DNA from 2 places in the Streptomyces sp. NBC_00158 genome. Region 2 is predicted to be linked to the other one. Evidence: predicted binding sites of a transcription regulator. Region 2 holds the regulator's gene; the other holds the start of a gene.

Region 1 (4,386 bases), 1.6 Mb from region 2:
CGAGGCGCGGGCGGCGGCGTACGAGGGGCCGCGCGGGGACTTCACCGCCCGGCCGCGCCCGGGGCTGCTCGTGGACGCCGGCGCCGTCGCCGCCGCGCTCGGCGATCCGGCCGCCGCCGTGTTCGACGCCCGGACCCGCGGGCGCTTCGCCGGGACCGCCCCCGAGCCCCGGCCGGGGCTGCGCGGCGGGCACATGCCGGGCGCGCTGAACCTGCCGTTCGGGGAACTCCAGGGGCCGGACGGCCTGATGCGTCCGGCCGGGGAACTGCGCGAGGCCTTCGGGGTGTTGGCGGGGGAGCGGGAGCGGTTCTACTTCAGCTGCGGTTCGGGCGTCACGGCCTGCGTGCTCGCGCTGGGGGCGACCCTGGCGGGGTACGGGGAGACCGCCGTGTACGACGGGTCGTGGAGCGAGTGGGGCCTGCCGTCGGAGCTGCGGCCGGTGGTGACCGGGCCCTGACGGGGGTGGGGCTAGCCCCACCCCGGGTTCGGATACCTGCACCAGCGCGGGCCGGGCCCCCGCTCGGCAGACTCGTCGGCATGGCACTCCACACCTCCTCGCGCCCCGTCCGCACCGCTCTCGCGGCCACCGTCGCCGCCTCGGCCCTGCTGCTGTCGGGGTGTTCCTTCGTGGAGGAGGCCAGGCTGAAGACCGCCGAGGCCGACGCCGCCGTCGCCGAGGCCGTCACCGCGGTGGAGCTGACGGGTCTTCGGCGGGGGTCGGTGGTGGTGTCCCCGGGCAGTGGTCCCGGAGTCACCGTCCACCGGGTCGTGCACTACCGGGGCGACACCGCGCCCGTGCCGGGGCAGCGGGTCGCGGGCGGGGTGCTGAGCTTCACCCACGGCTGCCAGGGGGACCAGGACTCCTGCTGGGTGGACTACCGGCTGGAGGTGCCGGCGTCGGCGAAGCTCAAGGTCGGCAGCAGCAGCGGCGACATCACGGTGACGGGCGTGGCCTCCGCCGAGCTGGACTCCTCCTCCGGTGACGTCCGGGCGGAGCGGATCCCGGGCCCGCTGAAGGCCCGTACCTCCTCGGGGAACATCACGGCCACCGGCCTGTCCGGCCCGGAGGGCGAGTTCCGTTCGAGTTCCGGGGACGCCGTGGTCGGCTTCGAGAAGGCCCCGGCCTCGGTGTCCGTCACCACCAGTTCGGGCGACGTGACCCTGAAGGCGCCGCAGGCCCCGTACCGGGTGTCGGCCGACACCGCTTCGGGCGACCGGGACGTCACCCTCGGGGACGCCCCCGACGCCCCCTCCCGGATCACGGTCCGGACCACCTCCGGCGACATCCGCCTCTCGGCCGCCTAGCCCGTCAGGCCGTCACACCCGTCACCGCGTCGACCTCCACCTCCACCAGCCAGGCCGGGTCGATGAAGCGGGACACCTCCACGAAGGTCGTCACCGGGCGGATCGCGGCGAACCGTTCGCCGTGGGCCCGGGCGGCCTCCTCCCAGGTGGTGATGTCGGTGAGCATGATCCGGGTCCGCACGACGTCGGCGAGCGAGGCGCCCGCCTCCTCCAGGGCCCGCTGCGCGATGTCCAGGCAGCGCACCGTCTGGGCGTGGACGTCGCCCGGGCCGACGGTGGAGCCGTCGTCCCCGATCGGAGCCGTGCCGGCGACGGCCACGTAAGGGCCCGTGCGCACCGCGCGGGAGAAGCCGATCCGGGGTTCCAGCGGGGAGCGCGAGCTGACGGTCCGTCGTGTCTCTGTCATGGCGTCATGGTGCTACGGGGGGCCCGCCGGAGGTGTTCGCCCCCGGCGAACGGGCGTTGGGGAACATTGCCGGACGCAGAAGCATTGAGTCGGCATAGCTCAACTTCACTGCCGGAGGGAAGATCATGGCTTCGACGTCCGTATCGCTCACCCTGCCCGTACTGCCGCTCGACGACGAGGTCGTACTGCCCGGGATGGTCGTCCCCCTGGACCTGTCCGACGCCGAGGTGCGCGGAGCCGTCGAGGCGGCGCAGGCGGCGGTGGGCAGCGGGAAGCCCCGGGTGCTGCTCGTGCCGAGGGTCGACGGGAAGTACGCCGGGATCGGTGTGCTGGGGACCGTCGAGCAGGTCGGGCGGCTCTCCGACGGCGATCCCGGGGCGCTGATCCGCGGGCGCGGCCGCGTCCGGATCGGCGCCGGCACCACCGGGCCCGGGGCGGCGCTCTGGGTCGAGGGGGAGACCGTCGACGAGAAGGTGCCCGACCCGCTGCCCGGGTCCGTCGCCGAGCTCGTCAAGGAGTACAAGGCCCTCGCCACCAGCTGGCTGAAGAAGCGCGGTGCCTGGCAGGTCGTGGACCGGGTGCAGCAGATCGAGGGGGTGTCCGCCCTCGCCGACAACTCCGGGTACTCGCCGTTCCTGAGCGTGGCCCAGAAGGTCGAGCTGCTGGAGACCGTCGACCCGGTCGCCCGCCTCCGCCTCGCCGTCAAGGCGCTCTCCGACCACCTCGCCGAACAGGACGTCGCCGAGTCCATCGCCAAGGACGTCCAGGACGGCGTGGAGAAGCAGCAGCGCGAGTTCCTGCTCCGCCGCCAGCTGGAGGCCGTCCGCAAGGAGCTGCGCGAGCTGGGCGGGGAGAAGGAGGGCGAGGAGTCCGACGACTACCGCGCCCGCGTCGAGGCCGCCGACCTGCCCGAGAAGGTCCGCGGGGCCGCCCTCAAGGAGGTCGACAAGCTGGAGCGGTCCAGCGACCAGAGCCCCGAGGGCTCCTGGATCCGCACCTGGCTGGACACCGTCCTCGAACTGCCCTGGAACGAGCGCACCGAGGACGAGTACGACATCCAGGGCGCCCGCGCGGTGCTCGACGCCGAGCACGCCGGGCTGAACGACGTGAAGGACCGCATCACCGAGTACCTGGCCGTGCGCAAGCGGCGCGGCGAGCGCGGCATGGGCGTCGTCGGCGGACGGCGCGGAGGTGCCGTCCTCGCGCTGGTCGGGCCCCCCGGCGTCGGCAAGACCTCGCTCGGGGAGAGCGTGGCCCACGCCATGGGCCGGAAGTTCGTCCGGGTCGCCCTCGGCGGCGTGCGGGACGAGGCCGAGATCCGCGGGCACCGGCGGACGTACGTCGGCGCCCTGCCCGGACGCATCGTGCGGGCGATCAAGGAGGCCGGGTCGATGAACCCGGTCGTGCTCCTCGACGAGATCGACAAGGTCGGCTCCGACTTCCGGGGCGACCCGGCGGCCGCCCTGCTGGAGGTCCTGGACCCGGCGCAGAACCACACCTTCCGGGACCACTACCTGGAGGTGGAGCTGGACCTCAGCGACGTCGTCTTCCTCGCGACGGCCAACGTACTGGAGGCCATCCCCGAGGCCCTCGCCGACCGCATGGAGCTGGTCCGCCTCGACGGCTACACCGAGGACGAGAAGGTCGTCATCGCCCGCGACCACCTGCTGCCCCGCCAGCTGGAGCGCGCCGGGCTGACCGCCGAGGAGGTGGTCCTGGGCGAGGACGCGCTGCGCAAGCTCGCCGGGGAGTACACCCGCGAGGCCGGCGTGCGCACCCTGGAGAGGTCCATCGCCCGGCTGCTGCGCAAGGTGGCCTCCCAGCACGAACTGGGCGAGCGGGAGTTCCCCTTCACCGTCGGCGCGGGCGAGCTGCGCGGCCTGATCGGCCGCCCGCACCACGTCCCGGAGTCCGCCCAGGACCCGGCGGAGCGGCGCACGGCGGTCCCGGGCGTGGCCACCGGCCTCGCCGTGACCGGGGCCGGCGGCGACGTCCTGTTCGTCGAGGCCTCCCTCGCCGACCCGGAGACCGGCGCCGCCGGGCTCACCCTGACGGGCCAGCTGGGCGACGTCATGAAGGAGTCGGCGCAGATCGCCCTCAGCTTCCTGCGCTCGCACGGCGCGGAGCTGGAGCTGCCGGTCGCCGACCTGAAGGACCGGGGCGTGCACATCCACTTCCCGGCGGGCGCCGTCCCCAAGGACGGGCCGAGCGCGGGCATCACCATGACCACCGCGCTGGCGTCCCTGCTGTCCGGCCGCCAGGTGCGCACGGACGTGGCCATGACCGGCGAGGTCTCGCTGACCGGGCGGGTGCTCCCGATCGGCGGGGTCAAGCAGAAGCTGCTCGCCGCGCACCGGGCCGGGCTGACCACCGTGATCATCCCGAAGCGGAACGAGGCCGACCTGGACGACGTCCCGGGCGAGGTGCTGGAGGGACTGGAGGTGCACCCGGTGACGGACGTGCGGCAGGTGCTGGAGCTGGCCCTCGCCCCGGCGGTGGTGTCCTTCACCAAGGCCGCCTGATCCGGAAGCCGCACACGGTCGCCCGAGGGCCCGGACCCCCCATCGGCGGGGCCCCGGGCCCTCGGCGCACCCGCTGCGAAATACTGTCCCGAACAGGGGTGCCACGGTGTGCCCCGCCACGGATGGGAGCGGCACGTGCACGGCAGCGAAGAC
Region 2 (4,386 bases):
GGGTGGTCCTGGAGATCACCCTCGACCGGGCCATGGGCCGGGCCTGAGCCGGAAGACGCGGCTCAGGGTGATTGTCCGGTTCAACCACTGGACGCGGACATCACAACGGCGCCATCGTGGTCAGGTCCACGATGGCGCCGTTGTGTGGGGGTAGCACCTGGAGCGATTTGCAACGACGGGGGAATCGCCTCAGGCACTGCGGGGGGTGGCGGTGGTGATATCGGGCTCGAACAGCTGGTGGTCACGCTGGTCGAGGTTGACGAAGACCATGCCGTACCGCACTTCGCAGCGGACGGGCTGCGGTGCGCCCCGGGGGCGGCGCAGACAGCGGTAGGCGCGGACGTCCTCGTCCTCCTCGCGCACGACGACGATCGGCTGGCCGAAAAGAGTGACCATCAACGAATCGCCGGCGTAGGGGATCGCCGTGGCGAGGTCTATGAACTGCCATCCGGAGCGGTAGGCAGAGGCCATTTCGCGACGAAAGTCGCGGTCGTCGGGGGTCATCAGGAGGCCTTCGCAGGGGCCGCGTCCCAGCCGAGGTCCGCGGGGCTGGAGTCCCAGCCGAGATCGCTCTTGCCCATGGACTCGACGTGCGCGGCGGCACTCGCCTGAGCACTTCCCGCGTCGCCGCCGTTGCCGGCTACGACTGCTCCAATGACCGCGACGACGGAGAAAACAACGGCAAGCGCCGAGCGAAGCATTCTCTTATACATGGTCGGCTTCGTCCTCACTTGATGGAATCCTCTCCCCCGCACTGTCAGACGATGGCTCATTCAGGCACGTCAGTGCCACAGGGACGATGCATCATGTTCTTACATGTTCAGGACCCTGGGGGGTGGAGAATTGGTAAGAAGCGAGACAAACCCGACACATCCCCACCCCGTCACGGCGATGTGCGCCGAGGGCGCGCGACTGTACGCGGCGGCCCTGAGCACCGGTCGCGTCGCACGCGGCGAGGTCCAGAACGCCCCCTGCCTGCTCGAATTCGCACTCCTGCGACCCGACCCGGATGACGCCAACCAGCTGCGCGCGGTTCCCCCGTCCGTCGCCTTGGCGCAACGGCTCCATCCGCTCGAACGCGAGATCCAGGAACGCCGGCGCACCGCCGTAGATCTCACCGACACATTCGAGCCGTTCCTCACCATCAGCGCCCAGACCCCCTCCAACACCCACGCCATCACGGTCCTGGAGGGGATCGACCAGATCAACGCGGCACTCGACCTGGCCACCGCCGAGTGCCACACGGAGGCCCTGACCGTCCAGCCGGGCGGGGCCCGGTCCACGTTCGTCCTCAGCGAGGCCCTGGAGCGCGCCACGCCGCTGATCGACCGCGGGGTGAGCATCCGGACGCTCTACCAGCACACGGTGCGGCACAGCCAGGGGACGCTCGCCTACGTGGACCGGATCTCCGCCGGAAAGGTCGAGATCCGCACGCTGGAGGAGCTGATAGAGCGTCTCATGATCTTCGACCGCACGGTGGCCTTCATACCCGCCAGCGACGACCGGAGCGTGGCCCTGGAGCTGCGGCACCCGGGGCTGGTGGACTACCTCATCAAGGTCTTCGAGCAACTCTGGCGCAGAGCGGTGCCGTTGGGCGACGAGGTCACGTACACGCACAACCCGGATGGTATCTCCGGAGTGCAGCGTTCCATCGCACAGCTGCTGATCGAGGGCCACGTGGACGAGGCGATCGCCCGCCGGCTGGGAATGAACGTACGCACCTGCCGCGCGCACATCGCGAAGCTGGCCGCCGCCCTCGGCAGCGGCAGCAGGGCCCAACTGGGCTACCTCATCGCCCAGTCCGGGATCCTGCACGGCTCGAACCCGGCGCAGCTCCCCGAGGGCTGACAGAGGCCCCCAGGCGGCCGCGAGGGGCCCCGGGCGCCCGGGACGTACGGAAAAGGCCCCGCCGGGCCCCTCCCGTGCGGGAGGGGCCCGGCGGGGCCTTCACGGCGTGGTCCGGGGGCGGGCCGGTCAGTCGCCCGGACGCTTGGTGGGGCGCCAGACGACCAGCGCGCTGCCCGGCACCGGCGGCTGGTACGGGACCAGGTCGCGGCGGTACGAGGCGTGCACCTGGGCCTCGCGGGCCTGGAGGGCGGCGGCCGCCCCGTCCACGGCGGCGGACAGCTCGGCCACGCGCTGCTGGAGCGCGGCCACCTGGTTCTCCAGTTCGATGATCCGCTTGATCCCGGCCAGGTTGATGCCCTCGTCCTGGGACAGCTGCTGCACCGTGCGGAGCAGTTCGATGTCCCTGGCCGAATACCGCCGGCCGCGGCCGGCCGTACGGTCCGGGGAGACCAGGCCGAGGCGGTCGTACTGGCGCAGGGTCTGCGGATGCAGGCCCGAGAGCTGGGCGGCCACCGAGATCACGTAGACCGGGGTCTCGTCGGTGAGCTGATAGGCCCCCTCGCCGAAGCGGGGCTGTCGTCGGCGGCCGTCCATGTCATGCTCCCTTCGCGGACTCGAACAGGAGGGCACGCGGGTCCTCGGACCCGGTCGCGTCCCGGTACATCTCCAGGGCCTCGCGGGCCTTGTCGGACAACTCCGCCGGAACCGCGACCTCCACCGTGACGAGCAGGTCGCCGCGGGTGCCGTCCTTGCGGACCGCGCCCTTGCCGCGGGCCCGCATGGTGCGGCCGCCGGGGGTGCCCGGGGGGAGCTTCAGGGTGACCGGGGGGCCGCCCAGGGTCGGCACCTTGATGTCGGCGCCCAGGACGGCCTCGGCGAAGGTCACCGGGACCGTCACCGTGAGGTTGTCGCCCTTGCGGCCGAACACCGGGTGGGTGCCGACGTGCACCACCACGTACAGGTCGCCCGCCGGGCCGCCGCGCTCGCCCGGTGCCCCCTTGCCGCGCAGCCGGATCCGCTGGCCGTCGGAGACGCCCGCCGGGATCCGGACCTGCATGGTGCGGGAGGACTTGGCGCGCCCGCTGCCCTTGCAGACCTCGCAGGGGTTCTCCGCGATCAGGCCGCGGCCCTTGCAGTCGGCGCAGGGGTCGGTCAGCGAGAAGCCGCCGCCGCTGCCCCGGGAGACCTGGCCGGTGCCGACGCAGGTCGGGCACACGCGGGGCGTGCCGTTCTTGTCGCCGGTGCCCGAACAGGCCTTGCAGGGGGCCTGCGAGGACATCCGCAGCGGCACGGTCGCGCCGTCCACGGCCTCCGTGAAGGAGAGCGTGACCTCCGACTCGACGTCCTGGCCGCGGCGCGGCTGGGTGCGGGTGCCCGCACCGGGGCCGGCGCCGCGGTTGAACAGCCCGCCGAAGACGTCGCCCAGGCCTCCGCCGAAGCCGCCCTGGCCGCCCTGCTGCGTACCTCCGAACAGGTCGCCCAGGTCGAAGTTGAACGAGCCGCCGCCGCCCGGACCGGCGCGGAAGCCGCCGTTCCCGAACAGCGCGCGGGCCTCGTCGTACTCCTTGCGCTTCTTGGCGTCGCCGAGGACGTCGTTCGCCTCGGAGATCTCCTTGAAGCGCTCCTCGGCCGAGGCGTCGCCCTTGTTGGCGTCCGGGTGGAACTCGCGGGCGAGCTTCCGGTACGCCTTCTTGATCTCGGCCTCGGTGGCGTCCTTCGGGACACCGAGGACCTTGTAGTAGTCCTTCTCGACGAAGTCCTTCGTGCTCATCCCCGGTGTCCCTCCTCTCGGATCCCTACATGGTGTGCGTCAGCCCTTGTCGGGGGCATCCGTGTCCTTGTCGGACGGCGTGTCGCCGTCACCGGACTCGGACTTCGCGGCGGGAGCCGCCCCCGGCTGGGGCTCGGCCACCGCGACCCGCGCGGGGCGGATCGTGCGCTCGCCGATCCGGTACCCCGGCTGCAGGATCGCCACGCAGGTCGTCTCGGTGACGTCCGGCGCGTACGAGTGCATCAAGGCCTCGTGGATCGTCGGGTCGAAGGGCTCGCCCTCCTTGCCGAACTGCTGCAGCCCCATCTTGGCGGCGGCGGTCTCCAGCGACTCGGCCACCGACTTGAAGCCGCCGACCAGCTCGCCGTGCTCCCGGGCCCGGCCGATGTCGTCCAGGGTCGGGAGGAGCTCCGTCAGCAGGCTCGCGACCGCGATCTCCTTGACGGCGACCCGGTCCCGCTCCACGCGGCGACGGTAGTTCTGGTACTCGGCCTGGAGCCGCTGGAGGTCCGCGGTGCGCTCGCCGAGCGCGGTGCGGGCCTGGTCCAGCTGCGCCAGCAGCGCCACGTCCTGAGCCTTGTCCCCGGCCGGGGCCGCCTCGTCCTCCTTCTTGGAGGAGTCGGCGGCCTTCGGCTCCGCGTCGTCAGCGCCGGCGCCGGTGGGGACTTCGGGCTTCTCGTCGAAGCCCGGGGTCTCCTCCGACATCAGGCAGCGCCGCCCTTCGGCTTCTCGTCGTCGACGATCTCGGCGTCGACGACGTCGTCGTC

What was found. The regulator HspR, encoded in region 2, represses chaperone genes until heat shock. The targets are predictions, from matches to a motif close to TTGAGNNNNNNNNNCTCAA.
Region 1: lon (endopeptidase La) is a predicted target of HspR. The motif match lies at 1,796-1,814, and genes of this name have one in related genera.

The regions. Positions count from the first base shown of each region.
Region 1 covers NZ_CP108161.1:2,232,366-2,236,751, reverse strand. The annotation lists gene OG553_RS09890 (sulfurtransferase) at 1-457, shown strand, start outside; gene OG553_RS09885 (DUF4097 family beta strand repeat-containing protein) at 538-1,305, shown strand; gene OG553_RS09880 (RidA family protein) at 1,310-1,711, opposite strand; gene lon (endopeptidase La) at 1,837-4,233, shown strand; gene OG553_RS09870 (MarR family winged helix-turn-helix transcriptional regulator) at 4,369-4,386, shown strand, end outside.
Region 2 covers NZ_CP108161.1:3,875,328-3,879,713, reverse strand. The annotation lists gene OG553_RS17920 (pyridoxamine 5'-phosphate oxidase family protein) at 1-47, shown strand, start outside; gene OG553_RS17915 (hypothetical protein) at 190-504, opposite strand; gene OG553_RS17910 (hypothetical protein) at 504-701, opposite strand; gene OG553_RS17905 (helix-turn-helix transcriptional regulator) at 817-1,848, shown strand; gene OG553_RS17900 (heat shock protein transcriptional repressor HspR) at 1,975-2,442, opposite strand; gene dnaJ (molecular chaperone DnaJ) at 2,444-3,619, opposite strand; gene grpE (nucleotide exchange factor GrpE) at 3,659-4,324, opposite strand; gene dnaK (molecular chaperone DnaK) at 4,324-4,386, opposite strand, start outside.